2 linked regions of the Telluria mixta genome follow. The protein of the gene in region 2 binds, or shares a complex with, the protein of the main gene of each other region. Links are inferred from orthologs where the notes say so. Each region holds a gene or a part of one and is shown on either strand. Other genes may lie near its edges.

The links.
Region 1: the proteins of moaE (region 2) and moaD are in contact, whole or in part, in a crystal structure (PDB 1FMA), measured with the Escherichia coli proteins. The link is inferred for Telluria mixta from one-to-one orthologs.

The regions. Positions count from the first base shown.
Region 1 is NZ_CP119520.1:6,139,445-6,149,462, forward strand. Bases 4,227-6,947 are described here. They hold moaD (molybdopterin converting factor subunit 1), read right to left. Parts: upstream 5,856-6,947; coding sequence 5,598-5,855; downstream 4,227-5,597. Other genes in these bases: dctP (TRAP transporter substrate-binding protein DctP), read left to right, coding at 4,424-5,443; P0M04_RS27105 (molybdopterin molybdotransferase MoeA), read right to left, coding at 5,864-6,947. Also shown: P0M04_RS27065 (TIGR03862 family flavoprotein), read right to left, coding at 1-365; P0M04_RS27070 (hypothetical protein), read left to right, coding at 507-908; P0M04_RS27075 (helix-turn-helix transcriptional regulator), read left to right, coding at 905-1,108; P0M04_RS27080 (alpha/beta fold hydrolase), read left to right, coding at 1,105-2,055; P0M04_RS27085 (MgtC/SapB family protein), read left to right, coding at 2,125-2,592; P0M04_RS27090 (M28 family peptidase), read left to right, coding at 2,702-4,066; more of P0M04_RS27105, read right to left, coding at 6,948-7,072; thrC (threonine synthase), read right to left, coding at 7,096-8,577; P0M04_RS27115 (L-serine ammonia-lyase), read right to left, coding at 8,724-10,018. UniProt on the Escherichia coli protein: Involved in sulfur transfer in the conversion of molybdopterin precursor Z to molybdopterin.
Region 2 is NZ_CP119520.1:4,260,576-4,270,564, reverse strand. The notes cover bases 4,536-7,227. They hold moaE (molybdopterin synthase catalytic subunit MoaE), read right to left. Parts: upstream 6,265-7,227; coding sequence 5,806-6,264; downstream 4,536-5,805. Other genes in these bases: P0M04_RS19060 (DUF349 domain-containing protein), read right to left, coding at 6,273-7,227; crcB (fluoride efflux transporter CrcB), read right to left, coding at 5,438-5,821; yiaA (inner membrane protein YiaA), read right to left, coding at 4,930-5,355; P0M04_RS19080 (voltage-gated chloride channel family protein), read left to right, coding at 4,536-4,925. In the rest of the region: P0M04_RS19095 (PEP-CTERM sorting domain-containing protein), read left to right, coding at 1-123; P0M04_RS19090 (FxDxF family PEP-CTERM protein), read left to right, coding at 319-897; ATP-dependent chaperone ClpB, read right to left, coding at 950-3,562; more of P0M04_RS19080, read left to right, coding at 3,681-4,535; more of P0M04_RS19060, read right to left, coding at 7,228-8,918; P0M04_RS19055 (hemerythrin domain-containing protein), read right to left, coding at 9,036-9,632; P0M04_RS19050 (winged helix-turn-helix domain-containing protein), read right to left, coding at 9,892-9,989. UniProt on the Escherichia coli protein: Converts molybdopterin precursor Z to molybdopterin. This requires the incorporation of two sulfur atoms into precursor Z to generate a dithiolene group. The sulfur is provided by MoaD.

The sequences.
Region 1 (10,018 bases), 1.9 Mb from region 2 along the record:
CAGGCGCGCAGCAGCGGCGCGGCCTTCATGTCGGTCGGAAACACGCGGCCCGACGTCCCGACGAACGTGTCGACGCCCAGTCCGTGGATCCATTCGCGCAGCTGCGCCGGTGGGAATGCGTCCACCCACGGCTTCACCGCGCCGGCGCGCGCGCCATAGCGCCCGATGAACGCGTCGTAGGGTTCCGCATGCGTGATGTTCATGCCGCCCTTGCCGGCCAGGAGGAATTTGCGGCCGACGGACGGCATCGCATCGTACAGGTCCACGTGCGCGCCGCCCGCGGACAGCATCTCGGCCGCCATCAGGCCGGCGGGGCCGCCGCCGATGACGATGGCGTGGGGACGGGTTTCGGTGGGGTGGGACATGGCGGTAGCGGGAGGGAAACGAGAAAACGCGGAGGCGAGCATTGTAGTCGAACAAGCGCCAAAAATGGATGTAAAGGAAGCTTGACATCGATCCGGAGCCGGCCTACGATGTAAAGCATACTTTACATGAGGAGGTATGCAATGCATGAGAAACGTGTCGCCCGGGCCTACCGCATCGATTTGTGGACGGCCATCGCCGTGTATGTCGTGCTGCTCGTGGCGTCGATCCGCTACGGCCGCCCCATGGACGACGGCCTGCTGCGCACCATCGTGCTGCTGGCGCCGATGATCGGCTTCGGCCTGATGATCCGCGCCATCGCGCGCCACGTCGCGCGCATCGACGAATACCAGCGGATGCGTCTGCTGGAGACCCTGGCGCTCGCGTTCGGGATCACCGGCGCGGTCACATTCAGCTACGGCTTCCTCGAAACCGCGGGCTTCCCGAAGCTGTCGATGTTCAGCGTCTGGATGGTCATGGGTGCCAGCTGGGGTGTCGCGAGCCTCGTGCGCGGTCTGGCCGCACGCCGGGCACTCCAGTCATGAAGAACACCATCCGCGACCTGCGCGCGGCGCGCGGCTGGAGCCAGGCGCACCTGGCCGAGCTGCTGGATGTCTCGCGCCAGACCGTCATCGCCATCGAGACGGGCCGCTACGACCCGAGCCTGCCGCTGGCCTTCGCGCTCGCGAAACTCTTCGAACAACCGATCGAAACCATCTTCTTCCCGGACCAGGAGACCGCATGAACATCTTCCGCAACAAAGCCCTATTCGCCGCCATCGCCGTCACGCTGTGCATGAGCGCCGGCCACCACAGCCGCGCCGCCGACGCCGCGCCGGCACCGAACCGCTTCGCCGCCACCATCGCGCCGGCCGAGCGCTTCGACGTGGGCGGCGTGCTGGTCGAACGCCATGGCGGCAAGGGACGCCCGCTGATCCTGATCCCCGGCCTGGCGAGCGGCAGCTGGGTGTGGCAGGACACGATCCGCGCATTCGCGCCCGACCACGCGGTCTACGTACTGACCCTGCCCGGCTTCGACGGCCGCCCGCCGGCCGGCCCGGCCCCGTTCGCCGCGGCGCGCGCCGCGGTCGAGGAACTGATCGCGAGCCGCCGGCTCGAGAAACCCGTCATCGTGGGCCACAGCCTGGGCGGCATCCTCGCGCTCGCGGTCGCCGAGGACAAGCCGGCGCTGGTCGGCGGCATCGTCAGCATCGACGGCCTGCCCGTGATGCCCGGCGCGGAAGACATGACGCCGCCCCAGCGCGCCCAGTTCGCCGAGCGGATGCGCGCCCAGGTCGGCACGCAGGCCCCGGACCGGTTCGCGCAACAGCAGCAGGGCTATATGCGTACGATCGGCGTGATGGACATGGCCAGGGCCGATGCGCTGGCCCAGCTGACGGCGCGCAGCGATCCGGCGTCCGTCGGCACCTGGGCCGCCGACGTGGTGACCGTGGACCTGCGCCCCGGCCTGAAATCGATCCAGGCGCCGGTGCTGGCCATCGTGCCCTACCTGGACCTGGACAGCAGCCAGCAGGGCCTCACGCCCGCCGCCAAGGCCGACTACTACCGCGCGCTGATGGAAGGCACGCCGAAGCTGCAGGTGGTGACGGTCGCGCCGGCGCGCCACTTCGCGATGTTCGACCAGCCGCAGGCCGTCACCGCCGCGATCCGTACGTTCCTCGGCACGTTATGAGCGCGCGGCCGTGCGCCGCCGAGCGGCCCGGGCTGGCATCATGACGCTCATCGGCAGAGAGGAGACGGCATGACCTGGGACGACGTGTGGAGCACGGTACGCGAGGAATTCACCGACATCGGCGACGGCGCGGGCATCGTGCGCATCGTCGTGCGCCTGCTGGTGGCGGTGGTGCTCGGCGGGGTGCTGGGCTGGGAGCGCGAATCCGTCGGCGCGCCCGCGGGCCTGCGCACGCACATGCTCGTGTCGCTGGGCTCCGCGCTGTTCGTGCTGATTCCGCTGCAGGCCGGCATGAAGATGGAAGACCTGTCGCGCGTGCTGCAGGGCGTCACGGCCGGCATCGGCTTCCTCGGGGCCGGCGCGATCCTCAAGCAACGGGACCGCAACGACGTGCGCGGCCTCACGACGGCGGCCAGCATCTGGCTCACGGCCGCACTCGGCGTCGCGGCGGGCATGGGCCGCGAAGCGACGGCACTGCTGTCCACGTTGTTCGCCCTCGTCATCCTCGCCATGCTGCGGCGCTGGTCCAAGACGTGACGGTGTAAAGATTTCCCGGTTTGCCGCCGTCGGGTACAGTGCATGGCGGCGACGCCCGCGCATCCGCACGTCGCCCTTCATACAAAAAGCCCAACCGGCAAGGAGTCCCATGCACCCCGTTCACAAGACCACCCTCCCCATCCTGCTGCTGCTCGGCGCCGGCGTCCACGCCGCGCCGCTCACGGACGCCACGCTGCCCGCGCGCCAGGCCGACGTCGACGCCATCGTGCGCGAGATCTCGCCGCAGCGCATCCACGCCTACGTGGAAAAACTCGTGAGCTTCGGCACGCGCCACACGATGTCCGAGACGGAGTCAAGCACGCGCGGCATCGGCGCGGCGCGGCGCTGGATCAAGGCCGAACTGGAACGCTGCGGCGCCGGCAAGCTGGACGTGCAGTTCCAGAGCCACGTCCACCCCGTCGCCAACCGCATCTCGCGCCCGACCGAAATCGTCAACGTGGTGGCGACCCTGCCCGGCACGCAGGCGGCATCGAAGGATCGCTACTACGTCGTCAGCGGCCATTACGATTCGCGCGTGACCGACGTGATGAATTACACGGCCGACGCGCCGGGCGCCAACGACGACGCCTCCGGCACCGCGGCCGTCATCGAGATGGCGTGCGTGATGTCGCGCCACAAGTTCGACGCCTCGCTCGTGTTCATGACCGTCGCGGCGGAAGAGCAAGGCCTGTACGGCTCCGGCGACTACGCGGCGAAGGCGAAAGCGGCCGGCATGAACATCGCGGGCATGCTCAATAACGACATCATCGGCAGCTCGCACGACGAGAACGGCAAGCTGGATAACGCGGAAGTGCGCCTGTTCGCGGAAGGCGTCCCGCCCGTGAAGGAGACGACGCCGGCGCTGCGCACCTTGCTCCAGACGGGCGGCGAGAACGACTCGATCACGCGCCAGCTGGCGCGCCACGTCAAGGAGACGGGCGAGCGCTATGTCCCGGACTTCAAGGTGAACATCATCTACCGGCGCGACCGCTACCTGCGCGGCGGCGACCACAGCCCGTTCCTCGACGCCGGCTACGCGGCCGTGCGCTTCACGGAACCGCACGAGGACTTCAACCACCAGCACCAGGACCTGCGGACGGAAAACGGCAAGAAGATCGGCGATCTCGTCGAATACGTCGATCCGGAGTACGTGGCCCAGGTCGCGCGGGTGAACGCGGCGTCGCTGGCATCGCTCGCGCTGGCGCCGGCCGCCCCGCAGGACGTCAAGGTGAAAACGGCGAACCTCGACAACGGCACGGACCTCGTGTGGAAGGCGAACACGGAACCCGACCTGGCCGGCTACCGCATCGTGTGGCGCGACACGACGGCACCGCAGTGGCAGGGCTCGAAATTCGTCGGCAACGTCACGACGTACCGCGTCGACCTGTCGAAGGACAACCTGCTGTTCGGCGTGCAGGCCGTCGACAGGGACGGCAACGTGAGCCCGGCCACGTATCCGTTCCCCGCCCGCTGATCCTTCCTGTCATGCACGGCGCATGACGCGCCTTGCATGGTCTGTCAAAAAACGCCGGCGACCGTCCGGCCATCTGCGTAACATTCGCGGCGTCGCAGCACGCCGCACTTCAGATCCAGCGCAAACCGGTTCGACTCTGCGCCGCGATACTGCGCCCTTCATTCCGCTCTTTTTCGGCCTGTCTTTATGCTGCGCCGCATGGTTTTTTGGCGCAATATTTTCTTGACAAGCAAACTGCTGAGCCTATTCTTATAGGCTACAAAATGTAAAAAGCTCGAACGATGTACGCCCAAGGCGGTCGTCAAGAGGCGTCCACGATTCGTAAGGTAGTCCGCAATATCATCTTGGAGGATGTGTATGTCGGTTATCACCCGTAGGACAATGCTGGTTGGAATTGCGGCCAGTCCGCTCTTGTTGCACGCTGCATGGGCCCAGCCCACGAACCTCAAGATTTCCCATCAATTCCCCGGCGGCAGTGTCGCCGAAGGTGATTTCCGCGACCGCCTGTGCCGCATGTTCGCGGCCGAGACGGAACGGCGGACCAAAGGAAGAGTCAAATTCTCGATCTACCCGCGCTCGACCCTCATGAAGAGCGATGCGCAGATCCCCGCGCTGGCCAAGGGCGCGCTCGACATCTCGCTGGTGCCGCTGTCGTACGCCGGTGCCGACCTGCCCGAAGTGAACATCGGCCTGATGCCCGGCCTCGTCACGTCGTACGAGCAGGGTTATGCCTGGAAAAACGAAGAGATCGGCAAGGAATTCAACCGCATGCTGGCCGACAAGGGCTTGATCATGCTGAGCTGGATCTGGCAGGCGGGCGGCATGGCGTCGCGCGGGAAGCCGATCGTCGACCCCGAGGACGCCGCCGGCCTGAAGGTGCGCGGCGGCTCGCCCGAAATGGACATGATCCTCAAGGAAGCCGGCGCCACCGTCGTCTCGATGCCGTCGAACGACATCAAGAGCGCGATGGAAAAGGGCCAGCTCGACGCGGCAATGACCTCGTCCTCGTCGCTGATCTCGTTCCGGCTCGATGAAGTGAGCAAGTCCGTGACGACCGCGCGCGGCGGCACGTACTGGTTCATGCTGGAGCCGCTGCTGATGTCGCGCGCCGCCTTCGAGCGCCTGCCGAAAGACCAGCAGGCCGTGCTGCTGTCCGTGGGCGCCGACCTGGAAGCGTTCGCGCGCAAGTCGGCCCAGCAGGACGACGCGGCCGTGGCCGCGCTGTTCCAGGGTGCCGGCGGCCGTACCGTGGACCTGAGCCAGGACTCGCTGCGCAAATGGCAGGAGCTCGCGCGCGCCACCGCGTGGCGCGACTATGGCGAGCGCAATGCCAATTGCGCGAAATTGCTGGCGTTGGCGGAGAAGACGATCGTCTGAGCGACCACGCAAAGCAAAACCGTCGTTCCCGCGAAGGCGGGAACCCAATTCCGTAGCGTCGCCGTTAAGCGTGCAGTACTGCAGGCTTAAATTGGGCCCCCGCCTGCGCGGGGGCGACGTTGTTCGGCAGTAGCGGCCGTTACAGCTGTGCCATTTAGCCGCCAGTAACCGGCGGGAAGAACGCCACTTCCCCGCCTTCCTGCACCGGCATCCCCGGCTCGCACATCACATGGTTGAACGCCATGCGCAGCGCACGCTCGTGCGCGAGGGCGTCCGCCCATGCGCCGCCGCGGGCGATCAGGAAATCGCGCACGGCGCCCACGGTCGCCACGTCCGCCGGCAGGTCGACCGACTCGCCCGAACTGCCGACGGCTTCACGCACGCTGGCAAAGAATTTCAAATTGATCTTCATGACATCTCTCAGTACTGCAGCGACGCGAACGGAATGAAGCGCACGATGTCGCCCTTCGCGATCGCCTGGCCCGGCGGATTGTCGATCAGGCCGTCGGCCCATACCGTCGACGTGAGCACGCCGGAGCCCTGGTTCGGGAACAGGTCCAGCCCGCCGGCGTCGTTGATGCGGGCGCGCAGGAATTCATTGCGGCGGTCCGGCTTCGTCCAGTCGAAATCCGCGCGCAGCGGAATCGCCTTCGGTGCAGCAGCACCCGTCACGCCCTGCAGGCGCAGCAGGAACGGCCGCACGAACAGCAGGAACGTGATGAAGCTCGAGACCGGATTGCCCGGGAGGCCGAGGAAGAACGCACTGCCCTGGCCATCGCGATGCACTTCGCCGAACGCGAGCGGCTTGCCCGGCTTGACGGCGATCTGCCACATGTTCAGGCGCCCTTCCGCTTCCACGGCCGGCTTGATGTGGTCCTCCTCGCCGACGGAGACGCCGCCCGACGTGATGATCAGGTCGTGCTGTGCGGCCGCGGCACGCAGGGTGTCGCGCGTGGCCTGCAGCGAATCGGGCACGATGCCGTAGTCGCTGATCTCGCAGCCGAGGTTTTCCAGCAGGCCGCGCAAGGTAAACCGGTTCGAGTTGTAGATGGCGCCCGGCGCCAGCGGCTCGCCCGGCATCGCCAGTTCGTCGCCCGTGAAGAACACGGCCACGCGCACGCGCCGGCGCACAGGCAGGCGCGCGACGCCGACGGAAGCCGCCAGTCCCAGCTCCTGGCCGCGCAGCCGCGTACCGGCCGGCAGGATCACGCTGCCCGCGACGATGTCCTCGCCGGTGCGGCGGATCCATTCGCCCGGCTGCGGCGTGTGCTTCACGGTGACCTGGTCGCCGTCAGCTTCACACTGCTCCTGCATCACGACGGCATCCGCGCCTTCCGGAATCAGTGCGCCCGTGAAGATGCGGGCGGCGGTGCCCGGCTCCAGCTTCTGGCCCACCGTACCGGCCGGAATGCGCTGGGCGATGCGCAAGGTGGCCGAGCCGCTCGCGCAATCGGCCGCGCGGACGGCGTAACCATCCATCTGCGTGTTGTCCGCGGACGGCACGTTCAAGCCCGACACCTGGTCGACGGCGAGCACGCGGCCGTTGGCGGCGAGCGTGTCGACTTCCTCGACGCCGTCGACGGCACGTGCCGCCGCCAGCAGGAAATCCAGCGCTTCCCGCACCGGCATCAGGGGCTTGCGTGCCGGCTGGTTCACTTGTCCAGCCCCGTGTGCGCCGCGATGAACTGCTTCATCTCGGCGACGTTCGGCTGCATGACGACGAAGCGCTGCGGCAGCGACTCGATGTCCTCGAAGCCGGCCGGACGCGCGGCGTCGGTGCCCAGCGCTTCCAGGATCGTCTCGTTGAACTTGGCGGCCAGTGCCGTCTCCAGCACGATCATCGGCACGCCCGGCTCCACGTGTTCGCGCGCGACCTTGATGCCGTCGGCCGTGTGCGTGTCGATGGTGATGCCGTAGTCGTCGAACACGTCGCGGATCGTCGCGAGGCGGTCTTCGTGCGTCGAGCAGCCCGACTGGAAGCCGTAGTTGGCCACCAGATTGAACTCGTCGCCGTCGCTGCCCGGCGCGCCGGACAGGTCGAAGCCGCCGTGCGTGTCGACCTTGCGGAACAGCGCATGCGTGCGGTCCGCGTCGCGGCCGACGAGGTCGTACACGAAGCGCTCGAAGTTCGATGCCTTCGAGATGTCCATCGACGGGCTCGACGTGTGGTACGTCTCGGACGATTTACGGACGCGGTACACGCCGGTGCGGAAGAATTCGTCCAGCACATTGTTTTCGTTCGTCGCGACGACCAGCTTCGCGATCGGCAGGCCCATCATGCGCGCAATGTGGCCGGCGCAGATATTGCCGAAGTTGCCCGACGGGACGGTGAACGACACTTTCTGGTCGTTCGACGTCGTCGCGCTGAGGTAGCCGCGGAAGTAGTACACGACCTGCGCGACGACGCGCGCCCAGTTGATCGAATTCACGGTGCCGATCTTCTGGCGGACCTTGAATTCGAGGTCGTTCGACACGGCCTTGACCATGTCCTGGCAATCGTCGAACACGCCTTCGACGGCGATGTTGAAGATGTTCGGGTCCTGCAGGCTGAACATCTGCGCGGTCTGGAACGCGCTCATCTTCTTGTGCGGCGACAGCATGAACACGCGGATGCCGCGCTTGCCGCGCATCGCGTATTCGGCCGCGCTGCCCGTGTCGCCGGACGTGGCGCCAAAGATGTTCAGCTCGTCGCCGTTCTTCGCCAGCGCGTATTCGAACAGGTTGCCCAGCAACTGCATCGCCATGTCCTTGAAGGCCAGCGTCGGACCGTTCGACAGGCCTTGCAGGATCAGCGTGCGCTCCGGCGACTGTTCCAGCACGCGCAGCGGCGTGATCTGGCTTGCGGACTCGTCGGCGCGGGCGTTCCGGTAGACCTCGGGGGTGTACGTCTTCGCCGTCAGGGCCTTCAGGTCGGCGTCCGGAATGTCGGTCGCGAACTTGCGCAGGATCTCGTACGCGAGTTCCGCGTACGACAGGGTGCGCCAGGCGTCGAGCTCGGCGCCGGTTACCTGCGGGTACTGTTCGGGCAGATACAACCCGCCGTCCGGCGCCAGGCCGCCCAGCAGGATGTCGGAAAAGTGTTGGGGATTACGTGCTGCGGACGCGCTCGTTGCGCGGGTGGACACATATTGCATACGGTAGAAAAGATCGGAGTTGGCTGGCGTTGGATATTTATTATAGTCCGGACGAGCAATATTGTCTTTTTACCGAATATTGTTTTGTTATTTCGTTGGAAAATGATGCACTGCAATGCGGTGGGCAGGAAAGCCCACCGTTTGCATCAGCATGCGGCGTGATTCACCGTCACCACATGGATCGCCAGACCACCCAGCGACGTCTCCTTGTACTTGGCCTGCATGTCTAAGCCAGTCTGGCGCATCGTCTCGATGACGTCGTCCAGGCTGACGAAGTGCGTCCCATCGCCCTTCATCGCCAGCGACGCCGCCGTGATGGCCTTGATCGCACCCATGCCGTTGCGCTCGATGCACGGGATCTGCACGAGGCCGCCGATCGGGTCGCACGTCATGCCGAGATGGTGTTCGATGCCGATCTCGGCCGCGTTTTCGATCTGGCCGTTGGACCCGCCCAGCGCCGCGACGAGGCCCGCCGCCGCCATCGCGCACGCGACGCCCACCTCGCCCTGGCACCCGATCTCGGCGCCCGAGATGGACGCGTTCTTCTTGCACAGCATGCCGATCGCGGCCGCCGTCAGCAGGAAATCGTGGATGCCGCGCCGTGCGTCGCTCGGGCGGCAATCCTCGGCGTAGTAGCGCAGCACGGCCGGAATGATGCCGGCCGCGCCGTTCGTCGGCGCCGTCACCACCCGGCCGCCGGCCGCGTTTTCTTCGTTGACGGCCATCGCATACAGGCTGACCTGGTTGACCGCGTCGTGCGGCAGGTGGTTCGTCGCATTGCGTCCCGCCTGCTCCTGGCGCCACAGCTTCGCGGCGCGGCGCTTGACGTTCAGGCCGCCCGGCAGCTCCCCTTCCGTGACGAGACCATGCTCGATGCAGCCGCGCATCACTTCCCAGATGCGGTCCAGGCCCGCCTCCAGCGCGTCGTTCGTCATGCGCGCGCACTCGTTGGCGCGCAGCATGGCGGGAATCGTCAGGCCGTCGCGGGTGCCCTGCTCCAGCAGCTCGCGCATCGTGGAGAACGGGAACGGCACCGCGACCGTCTCGCGCGCCGCCTGCGTTTCGCCGGGGGCCGTGATGAACCCGCCGCCGATCGAGTAATAGATCCGTTCGATGACGCTGCCGTCCGCCAGTTTCAGGATGAAGCGCATGCCGTTCGGGTGGCCCGGCAACGTCGACTGCTTGTGCCATACGAGGCCCGTGCCGCGGGCGAACGGCACGGGTTTTACGCCGAGCAGGTTCAGCACGCCGTCCAGTTCCGCTTCCGCGAGCTTGTTCTCGACCGTGTCCGGATCCACGTCCTGCGGCGTCTCGCCCATCAGGCCGAGGATTACGGCCTTGTCGGTGGCGTGGCCGATGCCCGTCAGCGCCAGCGAACCGTATAAATGCGCTTCGACGCCGACCGCGTCGTCCAGCGGACCGCATTCGATGAGGAAGCGGC
Region 2 (9,989 bases):
GTCGTGCAAACGCCGTCCGGCAACGCCGCCGCCTCGACGCACGTGCCGGAACCGGAGAGCATCGCCCTGCTGCTGGGCGGCCTGGGCCTGATGGGCTTCGTGCTGCGCCGCCGCCCGCGCTGAACGCAATCCCCCAAACGCCCCGCCCGGCCAAGCGCCCGGCGGGGCGTTGTTGTTACAACCGATGAGTTAGTCGGCTAACAGAGCCATATCGCCCCCCCCTTCTACCCTTGCGGCACGGATCTGATCCGTATGTGCCCGGCGGTCTCGCAGGACGCGAGCCGTCGGGTTCTTGCATTTCGTGGAGAAGGAGAGAACATGACATCACGCATCCGCACTACCCTGCTGGCGGCGCTGCTGGGCGCCGGCGCGCTCGCATCAGCCCAGGCCGGCACGATCGAATTCCAGGGCGTCGACTTTACGTCATCCTGGTCCGGCAACGTGCTGACCCTCGAGGTCGACGCCGCCGCCCCGACCGGCAGCTGGGCCGGTGCCACCTCCCTCGGTGCCCTGCAACTGAAGGACCTCGGCAGCTTCGACAGCGTGTCGCTGACGGCCGCACCGGGCGGCGCGGCGAACTGGACGCTGTCCAGCAAGGAGTTGAACGCAAACGGCTGCACCGGCGGCAGCCATGCCGGCAGCTCGCTGTGCTATTCGGGCGCGCGCCTCGCCCTGACGGACGACATGGTGTTCCAGTTCACCTTCTCCGGCGACAATGTCGACCCGACGTCGCCCCAGCTCAAGCTCACCATGTTCGGCGCGGACGGCAATAAAAAGGTCGGCAGCCTGATGGGCGAACATCTCGTGGTCTCCGCCGTGCCGGAACCGCAGACGTACGCGCTGATGCTCGGCGGCCTGGGCCTGCTCGGCGTCATGGCGCGCCGCAAGCGCGCGTAAAAAAACGCCCTGCCGGCGCTGGCCGACAGGGCGTTTCCATTCCAACGACAGCTTACTTCGCCAGCTCGACGGCCGGCTCTTCGCCGAACACCAGCTGGCCGCCGCGCACGCCGACGCGGATCGTATCCTTCGGTCCGAAGCGGCCCGCCAGGATGTCCTTCGACAGCGGATTCTCGATCTGCTGCTGGATCGCGCGCTTGAGCGGACGCGCGCCATACACCGGATCGAAGCCCGCTTCCGCGATCTTCTGCAAGGCCTCGTCGCTGATGTCGAGCGCCATTTCCATCTTCTCGAGACGCTGCTCCAGGCTCTTCAGCTGGATCTTCGCGATCGCGCCGATGTTCTTCTCGTCCAGCGCATGGAACACGACGATCTCGTCGATGCGGTTGATGAACTCGGGGCGGAAGTGTCCGCGGACCTCGGCCATCACCGCCAGCTTCACGACGGCCGGATCGTCGCTGTCCATCGACTGGATCTTGTGCGAACCCAGGTTCGACGTCATCACGATCACGGTGTTCTTGAAGTCCACCGTGCGGCCCTGGCCGTCCGTCATGCGGCCGTCGTCGAGCACCTGCAGCAGGACGTTGAACACGTCCGGATGCGCCTTCTCGATCTCGTCCAGCAGGATCACGCTGTACGGCTTGCGGCGCACGGCTTCCGTCAGGTAGCCGCCCTCCTCGTAGCCGACATAGCCCGGCGGCGCGCCGATCAGGCGGGCCACGGAATGCTTCTCCATGAACTCGCTCATGTCGATGCGGATCAGCGCGTCTTCCGTATCGAACAGGAAGTTCGCCAGCGCCTTGCACAGCTCGGTCTTGCCGACACCCGTCGGGCCCAGGAACATGAACGAGCCGTACGGACGGTTCGGATCCGCGAGACCCGCACGCGAGCGGCGGATCGCATCGGACACGGCCTCGATCGCCTCGTCCTGCCCCACCACGCGCTCATGCAGCTTCTCTTCGATGTGCAGCAGCTTGTCGCGTTCGCCCTGCATCATGCGGGCGACGGGGATGCCGGTCGCGCGCGACACGACTTCCGCGATTTCCTCGGCACCGACCTGCGTGCGCAGCAGGCGCGGTTTACCGTTCGCATCTTCCGGTTGCTCGCCCGCAGCCTCGGCATCCTTCAGCTGTTTCTCGAGCTCCGGCAGGCGGCCGTACTGCAGCTCCGATACCTTCTGCCAGTTGCTCTGGCGCTTCGCTTCATCCATCTGCAGGCGGATACGCTCGATCTCTTCCTTGATGTGCGTCGTGCCCTGCACGGCCGCCTTCTCGGATTTGAGGATTTCCTCGTAGTCGTTGTACTCGCGCTCCAGGCGGACGATCTCGTCGTTGATCAGCTCCAGGCGGCGCTGCGACGCCTCGTCCGTTTCCTTCTTGACGGCTTCGCGCTCGATCTTCAGCTGGATCAGTCGACGGTCGAGCTTGTCCATCACTTCCGGCTTCGAGTCGATCTCGATCTTGATCTTCGAGGCTGCCTCGTCGATCAGGTCGATGGCCTTGTCCGGCAGGAAGCGGTCGGTGATGTACCGGTGCGACAGCTCGGCCGCGGCGATGATCGCCGGGTCCGTGATCTCCACCTTGTGGTGCAGTTCGTACTTCTCCTGCAGGCCACGGAGGATGGCGATGGTCGCCTCCACGCTCGGCTCGTCGACGATGATCTTCTGGAAGCGGCGCTCCAGCGCGGCATCCTTCTCGACGTACTTGCGGTACTCGTCCAGCGTGGTCGCGCCGATGCAGTGCAGCTCGCCGCGCGCCAGTGCCGGCTTCAGCATGTTGCCCGCATCCATTGCGCCTTCGGCCTTGCCGGCGCCGACCATCGTGTGGATCTCGTCGATGAAGACGATCGTCATGCCCTCGTCCTGCGCCAGTTCCTTCAGCACGGCTTTCAGGCGTTCCTCGAACTCGCCGCGGAACTTGGCGCCCGCGAGCAGCGCGGCCATGTCGAGCGACAGCACGCGCTTGCCTTTCAGCGAATCGGGTACTTCGCCGTTGACGATGCGCTGTGCCAGCCCCTCCACGATCGCCGTCTTGCCGACGCCGGGTTCGCCGATCAGCACGGGGTTGTTCTTGGTACGGCGCTGCAGCACCTGGATGGCGCGGCGGATCTCGTCGTCGCGGCCGATCACCGGGTCGAGCTTGCCGTTGCGGGCCCGTTCCGTCAGGTCGAGCGTGTATTTCTTGAGCGCTTCGCGCTGGCCTTCGGCATCCTGGGAATTCACGGATTCGCCGCCGCGCACGGCCTGGATGGCCGATTCGAGCGCCTTGCGGGCGAGACCGTTTTCGCGGGCCAGGCGGCCGGCTTCGGACTTATCTTCCGTAAAGGCGAGCAGCACCATTTCGCTCGACAGGAACTGGTCGCCACGCTTCTGCGATTCGCGGTCGGCCAGGTTCAGCAGCGCGACGAGCTCGCGGCCGACCTGTACGTCGCCGCCCGTGCCGTGCACTTTCGGCAGGCGGTCGAACGCCGAGCGCAGCGCCGTCTGCAGGCTGCCCACATTGACGCCGGCCCGCTGCAGCAGCGAGCGCGCGCTGCCGTCGCTCTGGCCCAGCAGCGCAGCCAGCAGGTGGACGGGTTCGATGTACTGGTTGTCGTTGCCGACCGCCAGGCTCTGCGCGTCGGCGAGCGCTTCCTGGAGCTTGGTCGTCAATTTATCTTGTCGCATGTTTTGATCCCTGTGGGTTGGATTTTGGATTGACATCAAGTTAGGGATGCCGTAGCGACTTTTCAAGATGTGAATACACGGCTGGGGTGGCAAATCGTGCTGGGATAAAATGTCCACCATGGAACATTCATTCTTGTCCGAGCAACGTCGCCTGCTGCCCTACATGGGGAAATGGCTGCTGCTCGCCCTCGCCGTCGGACTGCTGTCCGGGTCCGCCTCCGCCTTCTTCCTGTTCGCGCTCGAACTGGCGACCGGGACGCGCAACGCTCACCGCTGGCTGATCGCGCTGCTGCCGCTGGCCGGGTTCGCCGTCGGCTGGCTGTACCTGCGCTTCGGCAGCTCGGTCGAGGCCGGCAACAACCTGCTGATCGACGAGATCCACGACCCGAAAAAGGTGATTCCGCTGCGCATGGCGCCGCTCGTGCTGGGCGGCACTGTGATCTCGCACCTGTTCGGCGCCTCGGTCGGGCGCGAGGGCACGGCCGTGCAAATGGGCGGCGCGCTCGCGGACCAGCTCACGCACGTGTTCAGGCTGAAGATGGAAGACCGGCGCATCGTGCTGATGGCCGGCATCAGCGCGGGCTTCGCCTCCGTGTTCGGCACGCCGCTGGCGGGCGCGATCTTCGGCCTGGAAGTGCTGGCCATCGGCCGCCTGCGCTACGACGCCCTGCTGGCCTGCCTGGCGGCCGCCATCGCCGGCGACCAGGTCTGCCTGCTGTGGGGCCATGCGCTGGGCCTCCACCACACGCATTACGCCATCGCGTCCGTACCGGCGCTGGGCCTGTGGCCGCTGGCGGCCGTCGCCGTCGCGGGCGCGCTGTTCGGGCTCGCGGGGAAACTGTTCGCGGATTGCACCCATGCGCTGTCGGGCTGGATGAAGCGGCGCGTGCCTTACGGTCCGCTACGCCCCCTGCTGGGCGGCAGCGTCGTCGCGGCCGTCGTGCTGGTATGCGGTGCGGACCGCTACATCGGCCTCGGCATCCCGACCATCCAGGCCGCGTTCGCACAGCCGCTGGCGCCATGGGACTTCGCCGGCAAGCTGGTGTTCACGGTCGCGTCGCTGGGCTCCGGCTTCAAGGGCGGCGAGGTGACGCCGCTGTTTTACATCGGTGCCACGCTCGGCAATGCGCTGGCGCCGCTGCTGCATCTGCCCTTTTCGCTGTTGGCGGGCGTCGGCTTCGTGGCCGTGTTCGCCGGCGCGGCCAACACGCCGATCGCGTCGACCCTGATGGCCATTGAGCTCTTCGGTGCGGAGGTGGGGGTGTATGCGGCCGTCGGATGCGTGCTGGCCTATCTGTTTTCCGGCCATACGGGGATTTACCGGGCGCAGCGCATCGGCCACGCCAAGCCCGGCAAGTCGTGATCGGCTATGCCTGCTGCGCTTCGGGCACGTCGCCCGCGGCGGCCAGGTCGCGCACGTTCTTTTGCACGGCGATGATGGCGAACAGGGTCAGCACGAACGACATCGCATAAAAGCCTTTTTCGCTGAGCAGCAGCGTCGCATTCCACAGGCCGACCGTCAGCAGCACGACGGCGGCCATCAGCGAGGTCCAGCACAGGCCGACGTACATGCCCGTCACCGGCAGGCCCTCGGCGCGGTCGCGCACCGTCTTTTGCAACGACACGGCGGCAAAGCAGCCGTACAACAGGATCGTCAGGTAATAGCCCTTCTCGTTGAGCTGCATCTGCGCATTCCATAAACCGATGAGGTAGGCAAGGATGCCGACGATCATGGCGCCCCAGGATGCGCCGACGAAGGCAGGGCTCGGGCGTGCGGACGGTTGCTTGGTCATACTGGTCTCCGGTCAATGAAAATTAGAACATTGCCAGATTGCAGTTCCTGCGCATTGCGCGCAAGCGAATGACGCGACGGTATCAGGCGATGGCACGCCAGGTCGCGTATCCCGCGACGCAGCACCCGATCGACCCCAACAGGTGCGCCGCCGAATGGGCCAGCGCCCAGCCGTAATGGCCCCGCTGCAGCAGCACCATGGCTTCGCCGGAAAAGCTGGAAAACGTGGTCAGCCCCCCAAGGAAGCCCGTGATGACGAACAGGCGCCAGGCCGGGGACAGCGCCGGCATGGCGTCGAACAAGCCCAGCGCCAGCCCGATCAGATAGCCGCCGACGAGGTTGGCGACGAGCGTTCCCAGCTGGATGTGTGCGTGCATCTGGCTGAGGAAGACGGTCAAGCCCCAGCGCAGCCAGGCACCGAGGGCCGCCCCGACGGCGACCGCGATCCAGCTCAGCGGCTGGCCCACTTGGCCCGGGCCGTGTCGTCCGTCACGCGCGCATCGACCCAGCGCGCGCCGTTCGGCGTCTGCTCCTTCTTCCAGAACGGGGCGTCGGTCTTGAGGTAGTCCATGATGAATTCGCAGGCCGCGAACGCCTCGCCGCGGTGGGCGGACGTGCAGGCGACGAGGACGATCTGGTCCAGCGGCCGCATCGGCCCGATGCGGTGGATCACGAGGACGCCGTACAGCGGCCAGCGCGCCCGCGCCTGCTCCACGATGTCGTGCAGGGCCTTCTCCGTCATGCCCGGATAATGTTCCAGCTCCAGCTCGGCCACGTCGTCGCCGTCGTTCATGTCGCGCACCGTGCCGACGAAGCTCACGACAGCGCCCACGCGCGCATCGCCCGCGCGCAGGCGCGCGATTTCCGCGCTCAGGTCGAAGTCCGCGGTCTCGACGCGGACTTCCGTCACATCCTTCTTCACTTGCCCTCCTTGGCCACACGCAGCGCGAGCTGCTCGATCCGGGACGCCGTACGCGCATCGACGAGCGCCGGCAGCGCGCACAGGTCGCGCAATTGCGCCGTCGCACCGCCCTGGGCGCCACGGCCTGCGCTTTGTCCTGACTTGAGCGACGATTGCAGCACCTCGACCTGGAGCTTCAACCGCTCGCGCGCGAATTCCGGTCCGCTGTCGATGCCGGCGCCGATTTCCAGGCGCAGCAACTCGTGCAGGAGCTTGCCGCTGTTCTCTTCCAGCTTGCGCTTGTACGCGGCCGTGTCGGCCGGACTGCCGCGCAGCGCGGCCAGTGCGGCGTCGAAACGGGTGCGCAGCGTGCGTTCCATGTCGGCGTCGAGGGGCGGCAAGGCAGACCAACGCGCCTCCCAGTCCGTGTCACCGTTTTGGTCCGCCGCGATGGCCTGCTCCAGTTCCTGCACGAGCCGCAGCTTGTCGCGCAGCACACCCGCCTGGGCGACGCCGGCGGCGCGCTTCGCCTGGTCGGCATGCTGCTGCACGAGCGCCACGGCGGCGTGATAGCGTTTTTCCACGCGGGCTTCATGCGCGCGCGGCACCGGGCCGATCGCCTGCCATTCCGCCTGCGCCTCGCGCAGCAGCTTGCCAACCGTGGCCGGCGTGACGCTGTCCGCCGCCGCTTCCAGTCGCGCGCTGATCGCTTCCTTGGCGGCTTCGTGGGCGCGGCGTTCGATGTCGGCCTCGTGCATCGTTTCCTTGCGGCGCTGGAACACGTCGTCGCACACGGCGCGGAAGCGCTGCCACAGGGCCTGCTCGCTCTTGCGTTCGAGCGGCAGCGCGCGCGCATGCTCCTGCCACCGTTGCTGCAGGGCACGCATCGTATCGATCGCGTGGCGGTCGTGCGGATCGATGGCGGCCGCTTCCTCGATGATGGCTTCGCGCTCGGACATCTCGGCCTTGCGCTGCTCTTCGAGCGGCCCCTGCAGCACGTTCAGCGCATCGGTAAACAATGCGTCGAGGCGCTTCTTTTCCTTGCGGTCGATGGCACCCAGGTGGCTCCATGCGAGACGCAGCCGCTGCACCGTGCCCGCCACGTGCTTCCACTCGACGCTGCCGTCACGCAGGCGCGCGATCTCGGCTTGCGCTTCCTCGACGAGCGCCTGGCCGCGCGCCGCATTCGCATGACGTTCGTCGGCCAGGTGACGGAAGTGGGCCGCGGCCGGCGCATAGGCGGCCGTGCAGGCGGCGTCGAAGCGCTCCCACAGGCTCTTCGGCGCGGCGCCGGACAGGCTGTCGAGCGCCTTCCAGCGGTCGCGCATGCTGCCGACCTTCTTGGCCAGCTCGCTCATCGCCAGGTTTTGCGTGGTCAAGGCCTCGACCGTCTTGATGAGTTCCTCGCGCGAGACGTTGCCGCCCCAGCGCGCCCAGTCGGACAGGCGCTTGAGCTCGGCCCGCAGATGGGCCAGGCGGTCGGATTGCGCGGGCGTCAGTCGCATGCCCTTTTCGCGCGCGTCTTTCAGTGTCTTGTCGTGGTCGGCGGCCGCGCCCAACGAACCCTGCTGCAGGGCGGCTTCCATCGCATCCATCGTGTCGATGAAATGCTGGTCGGCGCCGCGCGGCTTGTTGTCCTTCGCGCCCTCTTTCGCGGGGGCTGTCGTGGCGGTTTTTGCGCCGCCTTCGTGCGCAGGCCTCGGCTCGCGCGGCTCCTTCGCCTTGCGCGGCTCGGGCTGCGGCACCGTGGCCAGCAGGGCGTCGAAGCGGCGCTGCAGTTCGGCCGACTGCTCGTCCTGGGGCAGATGCGGCAGCGCTTTCCATTCGCGCCGCAGCGTCTCGGCATTCAGCTCGGCAACCGGCTTCGCCTGCTGGGCGTCGATGAATGCGGCGCGCGCCGCCAGTGCGGCCTGGCCGGCTTCCTGCACCTGCAGACCGGCGCGCAGCTTTTCCATACCGGCCGCGAATTCGGCCACGAGGGCGCGCGGCAGCGACGGGTGTTCGGGCGAACGCAGGGCCTCGTCCTGTTCCTGGGCCAGCGTGTCCAGGCGCTGGGCCAGTTCCGCCGCCGGCAGGCTGGCGCCACCCAGCTGGCGCAACGCGGCCACGCGGTCGATCATGGCGCGCTGCAGGGCCACCTGCGCTTCCAGGCGCTGGGCCAGCGCGGCGCGCGCGGTCTGGAACGCGGCGTCGAGCTCGGGCGCGGAGATCACGGACCATTTGCGGTCCAGCTCGGCCACGTGGTTCGGGGTCAGCACCGCGTCCTTGAGGAGGGATTCGGCCTGCTCGACGGCGACCTGCGCGCGCCGGTGCTCGGCTTCGCGGTGACGGTGCGCATCGAGGCGCGACTGCATCAGTTTGGCGACGCGGCGATCGGTGTTGCGCATCGCGGTGTGGACACGCTCGAGTTGCTCCGGGCTATGGACGAACTCGGCGGCGGTGAGCCGCAGTTCGGAGAATTCGCACTGGAGGATGAATTCCACCGCGGCGGCTTCATCATCCCCGATCCGGCCCAGCTTTTCAGCCTGGGCCGCACGTTGATGGTTGGACGAATGCGTGGCGGCGGACGCGGACGGTTCCGCTTGCGCCCCCGCCTGTCCTCCCTGCCCGGCCGGCTTGTCGCCGGGCTTGTCGCCCGGCCGCTTGAATAGGAACTCGAACATGATGAAATCGCACTTCCAAAATCGCCATCATAGCAAAGAACCCTGATGGCCTCGTGACACCGGCCTGGCGCGTGCGAGCAACATGTTCGTCATTGCCCACTGACAAGATCGATGCGGTCAGTGGGCAGCGGTCAAGGCCGCATGCCGTCGCCCATGTACATCGTGGCCGGCATGTCCGACCAGCTCGTGACGCAGGCGGCCCGGGTCGCCCCGGCGCTCCTGCGCATAGGCGTCATGGGCGAGCATCTGGTTGGCGATCGCAAACCACGCGTCGCCGCCGACCGCCGTGCGCGCCAGCGGGAACAGCTCCTTTTCCTCGCGCTCCAGCCGGCTGCGCAGGGCCCCGACGCAATACTCGACGGCATGGCAGAACACCTCGCGCGGCACGGGATGGTCCGCCGCGCCGACGCAGGCCTCGGCCGTGCTCATCGCGACGGCCGCCTTGCCGCTGAGGCGTTCGAGTTCTTCCAGCAAACCATCGGCCGCCGCCGTGCTGCGGCGCAGGGCCGGCACGAGGAACTTGTCGAGCTTGCGCCAGTGACAGTTGTCGTACACCTGGCGCAGGGCAGCACACAACTGTGCCGCCCTGCCGGCGGCCAGGGTACTGAAGTCCCCCGGCAGCGCGCGCAGCTCGTCGAGCAGCGACTGCAGGGCCGCGCGCACCGTCGTCTGTTCGACAGACAGGGCGACGAGGGTATAAGTCGATGTCAGCATTCAGTCTCCACCTTTTTCTCACGAGTGAGTTCGACAAATCCGCTCCCCGGCCACATGGCATTCGCGGCGCTATGCAGGGTCCGATGGGAGCGTTGTTGACAGGCCCGGGGCACTCTCGAATCGCGAGTCTCGGATCGCGAGGCGTCCTCTGGTTGGTTTTGGCCTGAAGGAAGGTCTAGTGTAAGGAGCCCGGCCGGGTCAACGTTTGATCTATCACAAACGGTACCCGGCCCTGGGAATGCCGATGCGGGCCCCGGCGTCAGGCCGCGGCCGCCAGTGTCTGGCCCAGGGCGGCGCCCAGCGGCGCGGCGAGCCCGGCCGGCTCGGCATGCGCCAGCACGACCTGCGGACAGCCGT